Regions from separate parts of the Methylovirgula ligni genome, predicted to be linked through region 1. Evidence: riboswitches for the same ligand, from Rfam matches in the RefSeq annotation. Region 1 holds a riboswitch; the other holds the start of a gene.
What was found. A riboswitch is a leader RNA that binds a small molecule or an ion and turns the genes downstream of it on or off. The one in region 1 is predicted to bind thiamine pyrophosphate.
Positions count from the first base shown of each region.

Region 1 (8,065 bases):
ACCGCCTTCAATGCGAAGAAGCATGAGGTGATCGACGGCAAGGGCGTGCTCAACAACCGTATCTCCGAATTCGTCTTCCAGAATCTGAACGACATCGGCGTTCCGACGCACTTCATCCGCCGGCTCAACATGCGCGAGCAGTTGATCCGCGAGGTCGAGATCGTGCCGCTCGAGGTCGTCGTGCGCAATGTCGCGGCGGGATCGCTCTCGACCCGTCTCGGCCTCGAGGAAGGCACGCAACTGCCGCGCTCGATCATCGAGTTCTATTACAAAAACGACGAACTCAACGATCCGATGGTTTCGGAAGAGCACATCACCGCTTTCGGCTGGGCGACGCCGCAAGAGATCGACGACATCATGGCGCTCGCCATTCGTGTCAACGATTTCCTCAGCGGGCTTTTCCTCGGCGTCGGCATCCGCCTCGTCGATTTCAAGATGGAATGCGGACGGCTGTGGGAAGGCGACACGATGCGCATCGTCGTCGCCGACGAAATCTCTCCTGATTCGTGCCGGCTGTGGGACATCAAGTCGAACGACAAGCTCGACAAGGACAGGTTCCGCCGCGATATGGGCGGGCTCGTCGAAGCTTATACGGAAGTGGCGCGCCGCCTCGGCATCCTGCAGGATAACGAGCAGCCGCGTGCAAGTGGGCCGAAGCTCGTCCAATCGTAAAGGCCGCGCCCGGCTAAAGAATTGACCCCGTCGCGCTCGCGGCGGGGTTTTGTTTTGTCTGGCCCTGCCGATATAATGCGACGAGAATCCGGGAAGGGGATCGAGACTTGAAAGCCAATATCATCGTCACTTTGAAAAACGGCCTGCTCGACCCGCAAGGCAAGGCGATCGAAGGCGCGCTGAAGTCGCTCGACATTCCCGGCGTCGAAAGCGTTCGTCAGGGTAAGATTTTCGAGGTCGAACTCGCCGAACAGGATAAAGCCAAGGCGCAGGCGCTGCTGAAGGCGGCGTGTGAAAAGCTGCTCGCCAATACGATCGTCGAAAATTATCGCATCGAGCTTGCCTGAGGCCGCATGCGCACAGCGATCATTCTTTTTCCGGGCTCCAATCGTGAAGGCGACGTGCATCGCGCGCTTGCCAGCGTGACCGGCCACACACCGGCGATCGTCTGGCACGGCGAGCCCGAATTGCCGGCAAGCACCGATCTTGTCGTTTTGCCCGGCGGCTTCTCCTACGGCGATTATCTGCGCTGCGGCGCCATCGCGGCGCGTTCGCCGGTGATGGATGCGGTGCGCGCACATGCTGGGCGCGGCGGCCGCGTGCTTGGCATCTGCAACGGATTCCAGATCGCTTGCGAGGCGGGGCTTCTGCCCGGCGTTCTGATGCGCAACAAGAACCTGCGCTTTGCCTGCCATATGCAGCATTTACGGGTGGAACGCGCCGACACGGCCTACACCTCGCACTATCAGAAACATCAGGTGATCAAGGTCGCGATCGCGCACGGCGAGGGCAATTATACGGCCGATGACGAAACGCTGGCGCGGCTTGAAGGCGAAGGCCGCGTCGCGTTCCGCTATAGCGATGCGAACGGGCATGTCGGGGGCGCCGCCAATCCCAACGGCTCGGCCAACGATATCGCCGGAATCTATTCCGGGAATCTCAAGGTTCTCGGACTGATGCCGCACCCTGAGAATCTGATCGATCCGCTCGTCGGCGGCACCGACGGGCGGGCGCTTTTCGAAAGCCTTCTTGCGGCTTGAACGCCGAGCTTTTCTCCAACCCTGGATGCCGATGACCACGCATGAGCGCAAAATCGCCGCCGCCATCGATCCGGCCAAGCTCGACAAATTGGCCGAGGTTGCGGTCAAAGTCGGGCTCAATCTCCAGCCGGGCCAGGATATTTTCCTCACCGCGCCGGTCGCGGCGCTGCCTCTGGTGCGGCGGATCGCCGAACATGCCTACAAGGCCGGCGCCGGCCTCGTGACGCCGATCCTCTCCGATGAGGAACTCACGCTGGCACGCTTCCGCTTCGGCAGCGATGCGAGCTTCGATCGTGCGCCGGGGTGGCTCTATGAAGGCGTCGCTCAGGCTTTCGCCGCGAACACGGCGCGCCTTGCCATCGTCGGCGACAATCCGATGCTGCTCTCGGGCGAGGATTCGGCCAAGGTCGCGCGCGCCAACCGCGCCAATTCCATCGCCTACAAGCCGGCGCTGGAGAAGATCGCGGGCTTCGACATCAATTGGAACATCATCGCTTATCCAGGCGCCGCCTGGGCGCATCAGGTCTTTCCGCATGACGAGCCGGACGTTGCCGTAGCGAAACTCGGTGACGCGATTTTTGCCGCCTCGCGCGTCGATACCGCCGATCCGATCGCGGCCTGGACCGCGCATAACGCGGCGTTGCGCAGCCGCACCCAATGGCTCAACGGCCATCGCTTTTCCGCCTTGCATTATACCGGGCCGGGCACCGATCTCACCATCGGCCTCGCGGACGAGCACGAATGGGAAGGTGGCGCCTCGACCGCCAAGAATGGCGTCACCTGCAACGCCAATATTCCGACCGAGGAAGTTTTCACCACGCCGCACGCGCACCGCGTCGAGGGCCGCGTGGTCAGCACCAAGCCGCTGTCCTATCAGGGCACGCTGATCGATCGCATCGCCGTGCGCTTCGAGGCGGGGCGCATTGTCGAGGCGACGGCGGCGCATGGCCAGGATGTGCTGCGCAAGGTGCTGGAGACGGACGAGGGCGCGCGCCGCCTCGGTGAAGTTGCGCTGGTGCCGCATTCCTCGCCGATCTCGGCGAGCGGGCTGCTTTTCTTCAATACGTTGTTCGACGAGAACGCTGCCAGCCATATCGCGCTCGGCCAGTGCTATGCGAAATGTTTCGTCAATGGCGACAAGCTGACGCCCGAAGAGGTCGCGGCGCGCGGCGGCAACAAGAGCCTGATCCATATCGACTGGATGATCGGCTCGGACAAGATCGATATTGACGGCATCAAGGCCGACGGCACGCGCGTGCCGGTTTTCCGCAAGGGCGAATGGGCGTAGGCGCTGGCGTGCCGTGTTGACGCGCGCGCCTGCGAGGCTTATTTAACTTCCGTACCTAGGGGATCCCCGTCAGGGGGCTGAGAGGCTGGCAGCGCTTCGGATGAAGCGGCCCGGCGACCCTTCGAACCTGATCCAGTTTGTACTGGCGTAGGGATGGTCATGAACGCGCTTCCGCAAAAAATACGTATCCTTGGTGCCGGTGTCGTCGGGCTGACGGCGGCCTATGAATTTGCCACGGCTGGCCAGGCGGTCGAGATCGTCGACCGCAAGTCCGGGCCGGGACTCGGTTGCTCCTATTTCGCCGGCGGCATGCTCGCGCCCTGGTGCGAGAGCGAGAGCGCGCCGCCGCTGGTTTTCGAATGGGGACTTGAGGGTCTGGCCTTCTGGACCGAGACGCTCAAGCTCGCGAAGGCCAATGGCAGCCTGCTCGTTGCGCCGGCCCGGGACAGGGCCGATCTTCTGCGCTTCTCGCGCCGTACATCCGGCTTCGAATGGCTCGATGTCGAGGCGATCGCCGCGCGCGAGCCGCACCTCGCCGGTCGTTTCGATCGCGCGCTCTTTTATCCCGCCGAGGCGCATCTCGATCCGCGCGCGGCAATGGCGGCGCTGACGGCGCGGCTACGCGAATTTCCGAATGTCGCCTTCCGCTTCAACACCTCGGCCGAGGACGTGAAAAGCCCAGCCGACTGGACGATCGATTGCCGCGGCTTTGCCGCGCGTGACGCATTGCCGGATCTGCGCGGTGTCAAAGGCGAAATGCTCGTCGTCAAAACCGACGAGATTTCCTTCCAGCGGCCGGTGCAATTGCTGCATCCGCGTCATCCCGTTTATGTCGTGCCGCGCGGCGATGGCCGCTTCATGGTCGGCGCGACGGCGGTCGAGAATGAGGAGAGTCCGCGTATCACGGCGCGCTCGATGCTTGAGCTTTTGAGCGCCGTCTACGCGTTGCACCCGGCCTTTGGCGAGGCCGAGATCATCGAGACCGGTGCCGATCTGCGCCCGACATTTCCCGACAATCTGCCGCGCATCCGGCGCGAGGGGCGCACGATCTTTATCAACGGGCTTTATCGACACGGCTATCTTCTCGCGCCGCCGCTGGCGCGCCGTGCCGTTGCGGTGGCGCTCAAGGGCGAAATATTTCCGGAGGTGATGGATGCAAATCCGCGTCAACGGCAAAGCGCATGAAGTTTCGGCGACGACGCTCGCCGCGCTGCTTGCCGAACTCGATTATCAGGACAAACTGGTTGCGACCGCGGTGAACCAGAGTTTCGTCCGCGCCGTTGACCGGCCGACGACAAAGCTCAACCCCGACGACGCGGTCGAGATTCTCGTGCCGCGGCAGGGAGGGTGAACCAATGCGCCAAGGCTTCCGTCGTCATTGCGAGGAGCGACGGCGACGAAGCAATCCAGGAAACTGGAAGGCGATATATTTCTGGATTTCTTCGCGTTGCTCGCAATGACGGCTACTGACAGAGACTGAACGAATGCAGGACACGCCTTTTGAAGTTTACGGCACGGTGCTCGCCTCGCGGCTGCTGATCGGCACGGCGCAATATTCCTCGCCCGCCGTTCTCGCCGAGGCGGTCAAGGCGTCGGGCGCCGACGTCGTTACCGTCTCGCTGCGGCGCGAGGCGGGCAAGAGCCGCGCCGGCGAAAGTTTCTGGAACCTGGTGCGCGATCTTGGCGTCAAGGTGTTGCCGAATACGGCGGGCTGCCGCAGCGTCGCGGAAGCCGTCACAACGGCCGAGATGGCGCGCGAGGTTTTTGCGACCGATTGGATCAAGCTTGAAGTCATCGGCGACGACGATTTGTTGCAGCCGGATGTGTTCGGCCTCGTCGAGGCGGCGGCGGTTCTTTCGCGCGCGGGCTTCAAGGTGTTTCCCTACACGACCGAGGATTTGCTGGTCGCTGAGAAACTAGTCGGCGCCGGCTGCGAAGTGCTGATGCCTTGGGGCGCGCCGATCGGCTCGGGACGCGGCCTCAACAATGTCTTTGGCCTGCAGGCTCTGCGTAAACATTTCCCCTCCGTGCCGCTGATCGTCGATGCCGGTATCGGCACGCCGGCGCATGCGGCGGCGGCGATGGAGCTTGGCTATGATGCGGTGCTGCTCAATACGGCGATTGCCAAGGCCGGCGATCCGGTGATGATGGCGCGCGCCTTCGCCCACGCTATCGAGGCGGGGCGGCTTGGCTATTGCGCCGATCCGATCCCGCCGCGCGAGATGGCGGAGCCGTCGACGCCGCAGATCGGCCGCGCCTTTTCGGACTTGTCGAAACGTGCTTGACCCGTTTTACCCGATTGTCGATAGCGCCGCCTGGCTGGCGCGGCTGCTGCCCTGCGGCGTCAAGTTCGTGCAATTGCGGGTGAAGGACCGGCCGGCGGAGGACATCCGGCGCGAGATCAGAACCGCGCGCACGCTCTGCGATAGCTCCGGCGCGCAGCTCATCGTCAATGATTATTGGCGCGAGGCGATCGATCTCGGCTGCAACTTCGTCCATCTCGGCCAAGAGGATCTCGATACCGCCGATATCGCCGCCATTCGCGGCGCCGGGATCAAGATCGGCATTTCGACGCATGACGAGGCCGAGCTTGACCGCGCGCTCGCGTTCGCGCCCGATTATCTCGCCCTCGGGCCGATCTACCCGACGATCCTCAAGAAGATGGCATTCGGACCGCAGGGTCTCGATCGCATCGGGGAATGGAAAAAGAAGATTGGCGCGATTCCGCTTGTCGCCATCGGTGGCATCACGCTTGAGCGTGCGCCGGGCGTCTTTGCAGCGGGCGCCGACATCGTTTCGGCAGTCACCGATATCAGCCTGAACGCCGATCCTGAAGCGCGCGCCCGCGCCTGGGTCGCGGCGACGCGGCCGGCCGTCGCTTAGCCGTCTTCAAACGCCGCGTCATCGCGATTTTCGTGCCCCAGTGCGCGCAGCGTCCAAGCGACGTGGGGAGGGTCCGCCGCGCTGCGATAGATGACGAGTTGCTGGCTGGCGCGTGGGCCGTCGGGCGCGGCGAAAAAAATGCTCTCCTCGATTTCGATCGGCGCTTCTTGCGTGCTCAGAATCCAGCGCGTGCCGTCCGGCAGGTCGAGCAGCGCGGCTTCGCCTTCGAGCACGCTGTGCAGTTGCACGCTCGGATGAACGTGGAAGCGGATCGCGAAAGGATAGGTCCGCGGTTTCGCGGCGACGGATTTGAGCCGGTCCTCGCCATCGAGGCGCAGACCGTCGGCGCTGAGGGTCAGCCGCCGCTCGTGGAGCACGTCGAACTGCGCCCGATAGCCGTCGTGCGCCATGACGAGGCGCGTCGCGCCGGGCTGATTGAGGCGCTCGACCGCCACCTGTCGCGGACCGGAGATGATCTCGCCGCCGAGCCATTTCTCCAGACCCTTGCCGGAGGCGAAATGGCTCGACGATGTATCGTCGACGACGAGCGTGGAATGCGCGGCGGTGGCGCGCGCCGCGCCCCGCGCGGGGGAGAGCTCGCTGTCCGGCGCGCCGCAATTGACGATGAGTCTTTGCGGCCCGATTGAGAATTCGAACGAGAGCGTGCCGGCATGGGCTCTGGTCGAGAATTCCGGCGGCGGCGGGCGGCCGGTGTCAACGATCAGGATGCTGTCGCTCGCCTCGACCCGCTGGTAGCCGGTGTAGGGCGCATTGAACATCGGCTTGGCGCGCGGATCTTCGTAAGCCAGCACGGTCGTGAGAACATCGACAGGCGTCACGCCCATGCCATTAAACAAGGCGATCGAGCCGTCGCCGTGGCGCAGCAGACGCAACATCGGCAACATGCGGTCGATCGCATTGAGCAATTCCGGCGGCGGCGGCAGCGAACGTGCGGCATAAGCCTGCCGCAACGGCAGTAGATCGAGCAACAGCCGGATCAGCGTATCGGCGCTGCGGCTGGCGTGGCCGCCGTCGGGGCGAATTTGGCGGCTCAGCTCCTCGGCGAGCAGCCGCGTGCTGCGGCGCTGAAAATTGTTGCCGACCTTGGCACAGAGGCCGAGTTCCGCGAGGCTGATCGCGGCGAAGAGACGCTCCTCGCCACGCACCGCGCCCACGGCGATCTGGCGTTCCAGAAAATATTGCAGGCGCATCAGCGCACGCATGAAGCGGCGGTAGAAGGCGCGGTCGGCGTTCTCCAGAATGATCGGCGACTGCGACAGAAATGAAAGCATACGCCGCACGGCGACGCGTACCTCCCAGGCGGGGGTGCGATCCGGCTTTTCGCTGTGGCTGAGAAAATCGTCGACCAGGGCACGCGCATTGGCACGCGCCAGCGCCGTGTCGGCGGCGCGCAAGTGGCGCAGCCAGCCGAAGCTCGCGAGCGCCCGCGCCCAACCGGGGGAGGGCGCCGCCGCCTCGAAGGGCGAAGCGCCGCGCAGATTCACGACCCTGCCAGCCAGCGCGAAATAGCCGGAATAGATTTCGCTGGCGATCGACGCATCGGTGGTGCGCAAATCTTGCGGCGCGATCAAAAGCCGCTCCGGCACCGGGGCGCGCAGAGAAGACAGCGCGGCGCCTGGCGCGGTCACGATCCGGCGCGCGACGCGTCCGGCACGTCCGGCGACACGGCGGCCGATATGGAGCTTGTCTCCGAATTTCACGCGCGTCAGGGCCCCTGATCCGGCTCTTGCACGGCCAGCAGTTTATCAACTTCGGCTAAAATGCTTTGCGGGTCCAGAGATCGTGGGTCTTGCACTAGGCGTGACGCACAACTCTTGCAGCAAAGAAGCCGTCAATTCCGCTGAGCCGCGGGTCTTCGGCCGGCAGATAAGGCGGCAGCGTGCGTAATTCACCTTGCGGATTGATAAAGTCGGCACGGCCGCCGATTTCCTCAGCGGCAATCGGCACGCGGCTCACATCCGGGTTGCGGCGCAAGAAATTGGCGATCTGCTGTTCGCTTTCTTCGGGCTCGATCGAGCAAACGCAATAGACGATCATTCCGCCCGGTTTGACGAGTTCGAAGGCTTTGTCGAGCATCCGCGTTTGCAACGTGGCGAGCTTGGCGATATCGCCCGTCTTCTTGATCCAGGCAATATCGGGATGGCGGCGGATCGTGCCCGTC
Region 1 covers NZ_CP025086.1:1,896,101-1,904,165, forward strand. Annotated here, with positions in the region: gene purC (phosphoribosylaminoimidazolesuccinocarboxamide synthase) at 1-672, shown strand, start outside; gene purS (phosphoribosylformylglycinamidine synthase subunit PurS) at 780-1,019, shown strand; gene purQ (phosphoribosylformylglycinamidine synthase subunit PurQ) at 1,026-1,712, shown strand; gene CWB41_RS09090 (aminopeptidase) at 1,744-3,000, shown strand; TPP riboswitch at 3,048-3,171, shown strand; gene CWB41_RS09095 (FAD-dependent oxidoreductase) at 3,160-4,185, shown strand; gene thiS (sulfur carrier protein ThiS) at 4,154-4,351, shown strand; gene CWB41_RS09105 (thiazole synthase) at 4,485-5,285, shown strand; gene CWB41_RS09110 (thiamine phosphate synthase) at 5,278-5,883, shown strand; gene CWB41_RS09115 (heparinase II/III family protein) at 5,880-7,604, opposite strand; gene CWB41_RS09120 (RsmB/NOP family class I SAM-dependent RNA methyltransferase) at 7,699-8,065, opposite strand, start outside.

Region 2 (8,065 bases), 820 kb from region 1:
CAGATTCGCGGGATTGGCGCTGCGGGTGATCGCGAGATCGATGGCCGCCGCGGCACGGACCAGATCGACAAAGAGCGGCACATCCGGCACCGCCTCGCCGCCGACGCGGTAGAGCGTCAGCCGGAAGAAGGGATCGCCGCCGTCGAGGCGGCCGAAGGTGAGAATGTCCTGCCGCCCGCCGCCGAGCCGATTGCGCCGGGCGGCATAGTCTTGCGGCAGGTGGGCGAACTGCGGCGCTGACAGGTCGAAAAGCGCGAGCGGATGGGCGATATCGGTCCATTCCGGCGGCGGCGCGGCCACCACTTGAGTCTCGGGCTGGCTTGGCGGCGCCTCGCGGCCGCAGATGAGCACCAGACCGGCGGCGAAGAGGATCGCCATGATTGCTGCGGTCTGGATCGAAACGCCGCGCTTGCGCTTGCGAAGCCGCTGCGGCAGTTCGACCCGCCGTGACGGTCTGATGTCGTCGAGCGTGGCCTGCATGAAAATTCCCCGCCTCGCGGAAGGCAGAGGCAGCCTCGCATGACAGGGCTTGCCGCTGGTTACCGGGGAGCGCGCTTTTGCGGATAGGGTCAATATTGGCTTTACACGCGCCATCTCGCCCGCGCTGAAGGCCCTTCTAAAGCCCCTTGCGCGGGTGATTTTTCGCCCGATCTTTGTTATGGCAGCGCGGCCGCGCACGATCTTGCCCGGCCACAAAGGAGAAAAAAATGGGTTTCAAGGTCGCCGTCGTCGGCGCCACCGGCAATGTCGGGCGCGAGATGCTCGATATTCTCGCCGAGCGGCGGTTTCCGGCCGATGAGGTCGTCGCGCTCGCATCCTCGCGCTCGATCGGGACGGACGTGTCCTATGGCGACAAGACCCTCGTCTGCAAATCGCTGGAGAACTACGATTTCTCCGGTACCGACATCTGCCTGATGTCAGCCGGCGGCACGATATCGAAGGAATATTCGCCGAAGATCGGCCGTCAGGGCTGCGTCGTGATCGATAATTCCTCGGCCTGGCGCATGGACCCGGACGTGCCGTTGATCGTGCCGGAGGTGAATGCCGACGCGGTGAGAGGCTTTGCGAAGAAGAACATCATCGCCAACCCGAATTGCTCGACCGCGCAGCTCGTCGTCGCGCTGAAGCCGCTGCATGACGCGGCGACGATCAAGCGCGTCGTCGTCGCGACCTATCAATCCGTTTCCGGCGCCGGCAAGGAGGCGATGGACGAACTTTTCGCCCAGACGCGCGCGATTTTCGTCTCCGACAGCGTCGAGACGAAGAAGTTCCCGAAGCGCATCGCCTTCAACCTCATTCCGCAGATCGACGTCTTCATGGAGGACGGCACCACCAAGGAAGAGTGGAAGATGATGGCCGAGACGAAGAAGATTCTCGACCCGAAGATCAAGCTCACCGCGACCTGTGTGCGCGTGCCGGTCTTCATCAGCCATGCCGAGGCGGTGAATGTCGAATTCGAGAAGCCGATCACGGCCGACGAGGCGCGCGACATTCTGCGCGAGGCGCCGGGCGTTCTGGTGATCGATAAGCACGAGCCCGGCGGCTATATCACGCCGCACGAGGCGGCAGGCGAGGACGCAACCTTCGTCTCGCGCATCCGCGAGGACGCGACGGTCGAGAACGGCCTCTCGTTCTGGTGCGTCGCCGACAATCTGCGCAAGGGCGCGGCGCTCAACGCCGTGCAGATCGCCGAGCTGCTCGTCAACCGCAAGCTCATCACGCCGAAGCGGAAGGCGGCGTGACATGGCCGACGTGCCGGTCGAATGGCTTAAAGCGCCGGTCAGCGTCGCAGAGATCGACGCCGAACTCGGCGGCTCGAGCTTTCGCGAGGCGTGGCAAAAGCTGAAGGGCAGGATGCGGCCGGGCGACACGATCCTGCGCTTTGAAAGTTCCGCGGCGAGCTGGGAAGACCTCTCCGGCCGCGCCGGCATCGCGCTGGTACGCGACGGCGAAGCGATCGATGCGATTGTGACCCTGATGAATTGAGTGGCGATCAACGCCCCGACGCAGCGGGCGCAGGTCCCGCCCGCCTGCGTGCCGCGTTCATCACGCTGAAGCAGAAGGCGGCGTGAGCAGCGGCAATCCTTCGCGAATTCGGAATTCGTCGACGCTGATGAGATTGAGAAGTCTTTGGCGATTCCAGTCAAAATAATCGTACCGTGAATCGTCATTCCAAGCCATTCGAACCCAGTCGAATTGCAGCCGGCTTGTATCGCGGTCCGGGCCCGGCTGCTTGAAAACGACACCACACCCGTAATCCGTATCGACGGTGTAATAGGTGATGCCGGCGCGCCCGAGAACGAAATCGATGTAAGCCCAATAGGTCACGCCGCACCAATCCCCGGGCGTGAGATCCGGCGCAGCGACCTGCGAATTGGGAGGATTGCAGTCATGGATGACAAGCGCACCGCCCTGACGCAGGAGACTGAACGCGCCGACGATATCCTCAAAGCTATTTTCGTAAGTGTGGTGCGGATCGACGAAAACGAGATCGAACGGCGGCATGGTCGATAACGCGTTGACAATGCCGCAAGAGGTGCGTTGCGATGTTCGATAGGTGATGTCCTGATCGAGAAGCGCGTCCTCATCGACGATGCCATAAACCGCTCTCTCGCAGCGGGCATATTGGGTTCGATCGATAAGCGCATATTGGAAACCCGTATTGGGCGTCGATATTTCCAAATGCGATACGAATCCATATTTCGCGCCGAGAAGATTGATAATGTCGCTCTTCTTCATCGCGCCACGCACCCCAACCGCGGGATGGCCGGGACGAGCCCGGCCTTGACCGGCCAACGATATTTGATCAAGCCGCCAGCGCCAGCCGTTTCGAGACAAGCTCGCGCAAAGCCTGCAGATCGCGCGAAAAGACGCGGATGCCCTCGGCGAGCTTTTCCGTCGCCATCGCATCTTCGTTCAGCATGTAGCGGAAGCTCTTCTCGTCGAGGAACATTTGCGCCGGGGGATTGGCCTTGGCGCTCTCCGGCTCCAGCGCGCGCGGCAAGGCGCCCTCATCCTTCGCCAGCGCGTCGAGCAGCGCCGGCGCGATCGTCAGGCTGTCGCAGCCGGCGAGCGCTTCGATCTCGCCCTGATTGCGGAACGAGGCGCCCATGACGATCGTCTTCGCCTCATAGGCTTTCGCATAGGCGTAAATCTCGCGTACCGAGACGACGCCGGGATCGGTCTCGGCCGTATAGCTCTTGCCCTCGTTCTTCACATGCCAGTCGAGGATGCGGCCGACGAACGGCGAGATGAGATAAGCACCAGCCTCGAAGGCCGCCGCCGCCTGCGCCAGCGAGAAGATCAGCGTCAGATTGACGTCGATGGCTTCCTTCTGAAGCATCGCGGCAGCCTGGATGCCCTCCCAGGTCGCGGCCACCTTGATCAGCACGCGTTCACGCCCGACGCCGCGCTGATGATAATCGGCGATGATCTCGCGCGCCTGCGCGACCGTACCTTCGACATCGAAGGACAGATCGGCATCGACCTCGGTCGAGACACGACCGGGCACGAGCTTCGTCAGCTCGGCGCCGAAATTGACCGAAAGACGCTGGGCGATACGGCTCGTCGCGGCGCTATGGTTCAAGCCCCAGAGGATCGCCTCCTCCACCAACTCCTGATGCGCTTCCATCGCCGCTGCCTTGAGAATGAGCGACGGATTGGTGGTGCAATCCTGCGGCTTGTACTGCGCGATGGCACCGATATCGCCGGAGTCGGCGGTAACGATCGTCCATTGCTTCAACTGGTCGAGTTTCGAGGGCATGGCATGGTCCCGGATCGGTAAGAGCCGTCATTGCGAGGAGCGAAGCGACGAAGCAACCCATGACCTGCGGCTGGATTGCTTCACTTCGTTCGCAATGACACCCTCACATAGCGCGGCAAATAGGCCCGCCCATGACGGATGTCAAAACCGCGCTCTTACCGCAAGCCCCCCGCCGCGCGGGCGCGGCCCTCAGGCTGCCGCCTGTCGCTTCAGGCCTTCCTCGTAGGAGATCGCCTCGTAATCGGAAAGCGACCCGTATTTCAGGCCGACATCGGCCAAGGCGTCGAGCTTGGCGGAGGTGTCATATTTCTTGAGCTTGGTCTTATCGACATAGAAAACGTCGAGCAGTTCATTGTAGACGCTGGTTTCGTCGATCGCGACGACGAAGATTTTCGCGGCGCCGAGCGGCACATACCAGCGGCAGCCAAGCGGGATATCGGCGACGTAGATGATATATTTACCTTCGGCGTCGAGCACGTCGCCGAGGGTTTCGACGAGTTTCGGCAATGTCGCATATTCCTTGATGGTCCCGGCCAGAAAGCCGATCGCCGGCTTGCCGCTTTCGGAAACGCTGAAAACCTCTTTCAGCACGGTTTCCGGATCGTCATAGGAAATATCGCCGCGGAAACCGAACCTGCCCGCGACATGCGTATCCGCCTTCAGGCTGGGCTTCAGAAGCCGGCCTTCGGCCTCCAGTTTGGCATAAGGCGTGTCGGCAATGGCTGTCATATTGAATCCTCAATGTCGGGAAGTCGCCATGAAGCGATTGCGTCCGCGCGCCGCCTTGGAAAATCGAGCGCGCAATCGGGCGAGATCGACAGGAGGAACCGGGGCCTCGTTCTGGCACCGCCGGTGAAACGTCCCCTTCGCGCCATTGCGACGAATGTCGCCTTCACAACAAACGCAAGCGGAACACCCGCATCCACGCAAGTGATGTGCCGCGCAAAAATCCGTCATTGCGAAGGATCAGATGACGAAGCAATCCAATCGCTATTACTGCATTGCTTGGTGGAGTCGATCGTCGTGAGCGTTTGCCGGAATTGGCGGGGCTTGATCACTGCAAAATCAAAATGCGTGGATGGCCGGATCAAGTCCGGCCATGACGCACGGCATAGTTGGCGCGTTAAACGTAAAGCTTCCCGCCCTTTTCCAAGAACTCCGCGCTCTTGTCTGCCATCCCCTTTTCGCGCGCGTCGATGGCGGCGGCTTCGTCGCGCAAGTCCTGGCTGATCTTCATCGAGCAGAATTGCGGCCCGCACATCGAGCAGAAATGCGCGACCTTGTGCGCCTCCTTCGGCAGAGTCTCGTCGTGGAAGGCGCGGGCGGTCTCCGGATCGAGCGACAGATTGAACTGATCCTGCCAGCGGAAATCGAACCGCGCGCGGGAGAGCGCGTCGTCGCGCACCTGCGCCGCCGGATGGCCCTTGGCGAGATCGGCGGCATGCGCGGCGATACGATAGGTGATGACGCCGGTCTTCACATCATCGCGGTCGGGCAGGCCGAGATGCTCCTTCGGCGTGACGTAGCAAAGCATGGCGCAGCCGAACCAGCCGATCATCGCCGCGCCAATGCCGGAGGTGATGTGATCATAGCCCGGCGCGATATCCGTCGTCAGCGGCCCGAGCGTATAGAACGGCGCCTCGCCGCATTCTTCGAGCTGCTTTTCCATGTTCACCTTGATCTTGTGCATCGGCACATGGCCGGGGCCTTCGATCATCACCTGACAGCCCTTGTCCCAGGCGATCTTGGTCAATTCGCCAAGCGTCTCCAGTTCGGCGAATTGCGCGCGGTCGTTGGCGTCGGCGATCGAGCCGGGACGCAGGCCGTCGCCGAGCGAGAACGAGACATCATAGGCACGCATGATGTCGCAAATCTCGTCGAAATGTTCGTAGAGGAAGCTCTCCCGATGATGCGACAGACACCAGCGCGCCATGATCGAGCCGCCGCGTGAGACGATCCCCGTCGTGCGGCGCGCAGTGAGCGGCACATAGGCGAGCCGCACACCGGCGTGGATCGTGAAATAATCGACGCCCTGCTCGGCCTGCTCGATCAACGTGTCGCGGAACATCTCCCAGGTGAGCTTGATGGGATCGCCATCGACCTTTTCCAGCGCCTGATAGATCGGCACGGTGCCGATCGGCACCGGCGCGTTGCGGATGATCCAGTCGCGGATGTTGTGGATGTTGCGGCCGGTCGAAAGGTCCATGACCGTGTCCGCGCCCCAGCGGATCGACCAGACCATCTTGTCGACTTCTTCCGCCACCGAAGATGTGACCGCCGAATTGCCGATGTTGGCGTTGATCTTCACCAGGAAGTTGCGGCCGATGATCATCGGCTCCAGTTCCGGATGATTGATGTTGGCGGGGATGATGGCGCGCCCGCGGGCGATTTCGGCGCGGACGAATTCCGGTGTGACAAACGCGGGAATGTCGGCGCCGAAGCTTTCGCCATCGGCGAGCTTTGCTTCCGCATCGGCCAGCATTTTCTCGCGGCCGAGATTTTCGCGCGCCGCAACATAGATCATCTCTTCGGTGATGATTCCGGCGCGGGCGAATTCATATTGCGTCACCGGCTTGCCGGACTTGCCACGCAGCGGCGCGACATTGGCCGGGCAGGGTGGGACGAGCCTGTCCTCGCCGACATTGCCGTTGTCTTCCGGCTTCACGGCGCGGCCGTGATAGCTCTCGAAATCGCGGGTTCCGTACCAGGCGGCGCGCAGGCGCGGCAGGCCCTGCGAGAGGTCGATCTGCGGCGCGTCCTCCGTATAAGGGCCCGAGGCATCGTAGACCCGCACCGGCGGCTCGTTGGCAGAAGGTTCAAGCACGATTTCGCGAAACGGCACGCGGATATTCGCGCGGGGTTCCGCATAAATCTTCCGCGAACCGGCGAGCGGGCCGCAGGTGACGCTCTGCGGAATGAGAGTTTCGGGTTTTTGGCGGATGTTCATTGGCCGGCTCCGTTGCATTTGGACCGGCGCAGGAGCGAATACGGGGCGCAGACGGACTCCCGCGGCGCTTTTCGTATTGCCTGTCCCTGCGCTGGCATTACCCAGATTCAGGTTCGAAGGGTCTAATCTCAGCCGCCGAGCTTTCGGCAGCACCCCAAGGCTTGCGGAATGATAAGTGCGGACGCGAGATTCAGCAATAGTCCGTAAAGCCTATTGCGAAGCAATTCGCTTCCGGACCGGAACGGATTCCTCAACCCCACGTTTTCGAACTGAAAAAGCAGGCGGTGCCGCCTGCTTCGATCACGCTATGAGGCCGAAAGTGTGGGATTGGAACAAGGGCTGGGAGCCGGGGCGCCAGCGCGAGACAAGGCCAAGCCTGCGTCTCGAGCGGCACCGCTCCGAATTGCCGCGCGGCAAGGATATGGCCGCCCACATCGGCGCGGAGCTGCGGACGGTTCTGGTGCCACATCCCACCGAGAAACTGTCGGGCCTGGACGAACTCCTTGCGCGGATCGACGCGCAGATCGATGCCCGGCGCGAGCGCCTTCCGTGACCCTTGCGGCCGCTCAGTCCTTGGCGCGCTCGACGTAGGAGCCATCTTCCGTCTGGATGACGACGCGCGTGCCCGGCTGGATATGCGGCGGCACCATGGTGCGCAGGCCGTTCGAGAGCTTCGCCGGCTTATAGGAGGAGGAGGCCGTCTGGCCTTTCATCGCCGGCTCGGTCTCGACAATCTCCAGCGTCACGCGCGGCGGAAACTGGATCGCGACGGGAATCCCGTTGAACATCGAGAGGATGCAGGTCATGCCTTCCTGCAGATAGGCGGCCTGTTCGCCGATCACATCGGCCGACACGCTCACCTGATCATAGGTGTCGGCGTTCATGAACGTATAATGCTCGCCGTCCTGGAACAGGTAATTGTAGTCGTGGTCCTCGACAAAGGCGCGCTCGACCTGTTCCGTTGTCTTGTAACGATCGGTGGTCTTCACGCCATCGGAAAGGCGGCGCATATCGATCTGCGTCGTCGGCGTGCCCTTGCCGGGATGGAAGCTTTCGGCGGTCAGCACGACATAAAGCTGGCCGTCCTCTCGCTCGATGATATTGCCCTTGCGGATGGAGCTGGCGATGACTTTCACGAGGTTTCCTTCATTCCTGAATGGCGCGGCGCCTTGATCCGAGCCGCCGCCTGAACCAAACCGCATTGAATTTCAATGATTTGACTAGCCAGACAAAGCTAATCCGGGCGGGCTGCCACGCGGCGCACGGCTGCGCTATAAGCGCCCGCGCCTTGGCTACCCGGCTTGGCGAAGGGTTTTCAAGCGAAATGCGGAAATGAGCAAGCCTTCTTTCTGGCC
Region 2 covers NZ_CP025086.1:1,078,220-1,086,284, reverse strand. Annotated here, with positions in the region: gene CWB41_RS05235 (hypothetical protein) at 1-480, opposite strand, end outside; gene CWB41_RS05230 (aspartate-semialdehyde dehydrogenase) at 708-1,742, shown strand; gene CWB41_RS05225 (hypothetical protein) at 1,744-1,986, shown strand; gene CWB41_RS05220 (class I SAM-dependent methyltransferase) at 2,047-2,739, opposite strand; gene tal (transaldolase) at 2,807-3,763, opposite strand; gene CWB41_RS05210 (hypothetical protein) at 3,953-4,492, opposite strand; gene thiC (phosphomethylpyrimidine synthase ThiC) at 4,887-6,710, opposite strand; TPP riboswitch at 6,776-6,877, opposite strand; gene CWB41_RS05200 (hypothetical protein) at 7,018-7,263, shown strand; gene efp (elongation factor P) at 7,277-7,846, opposite strand; gene epmA (EF-P lysine aminoacylase EpmA) at 8,043-8,065, shown strand, end outside.
Region 2: it holds a riboswitch for thiamine pyrophosphate, as region 1 does, so the genes downstream of both, thiC (phosphomethylpyrimidine synthase ThiC) here and CWB41_RS09095 (FAD-dependent oxidoreductase) in region 1, are expected to answer to the same signal.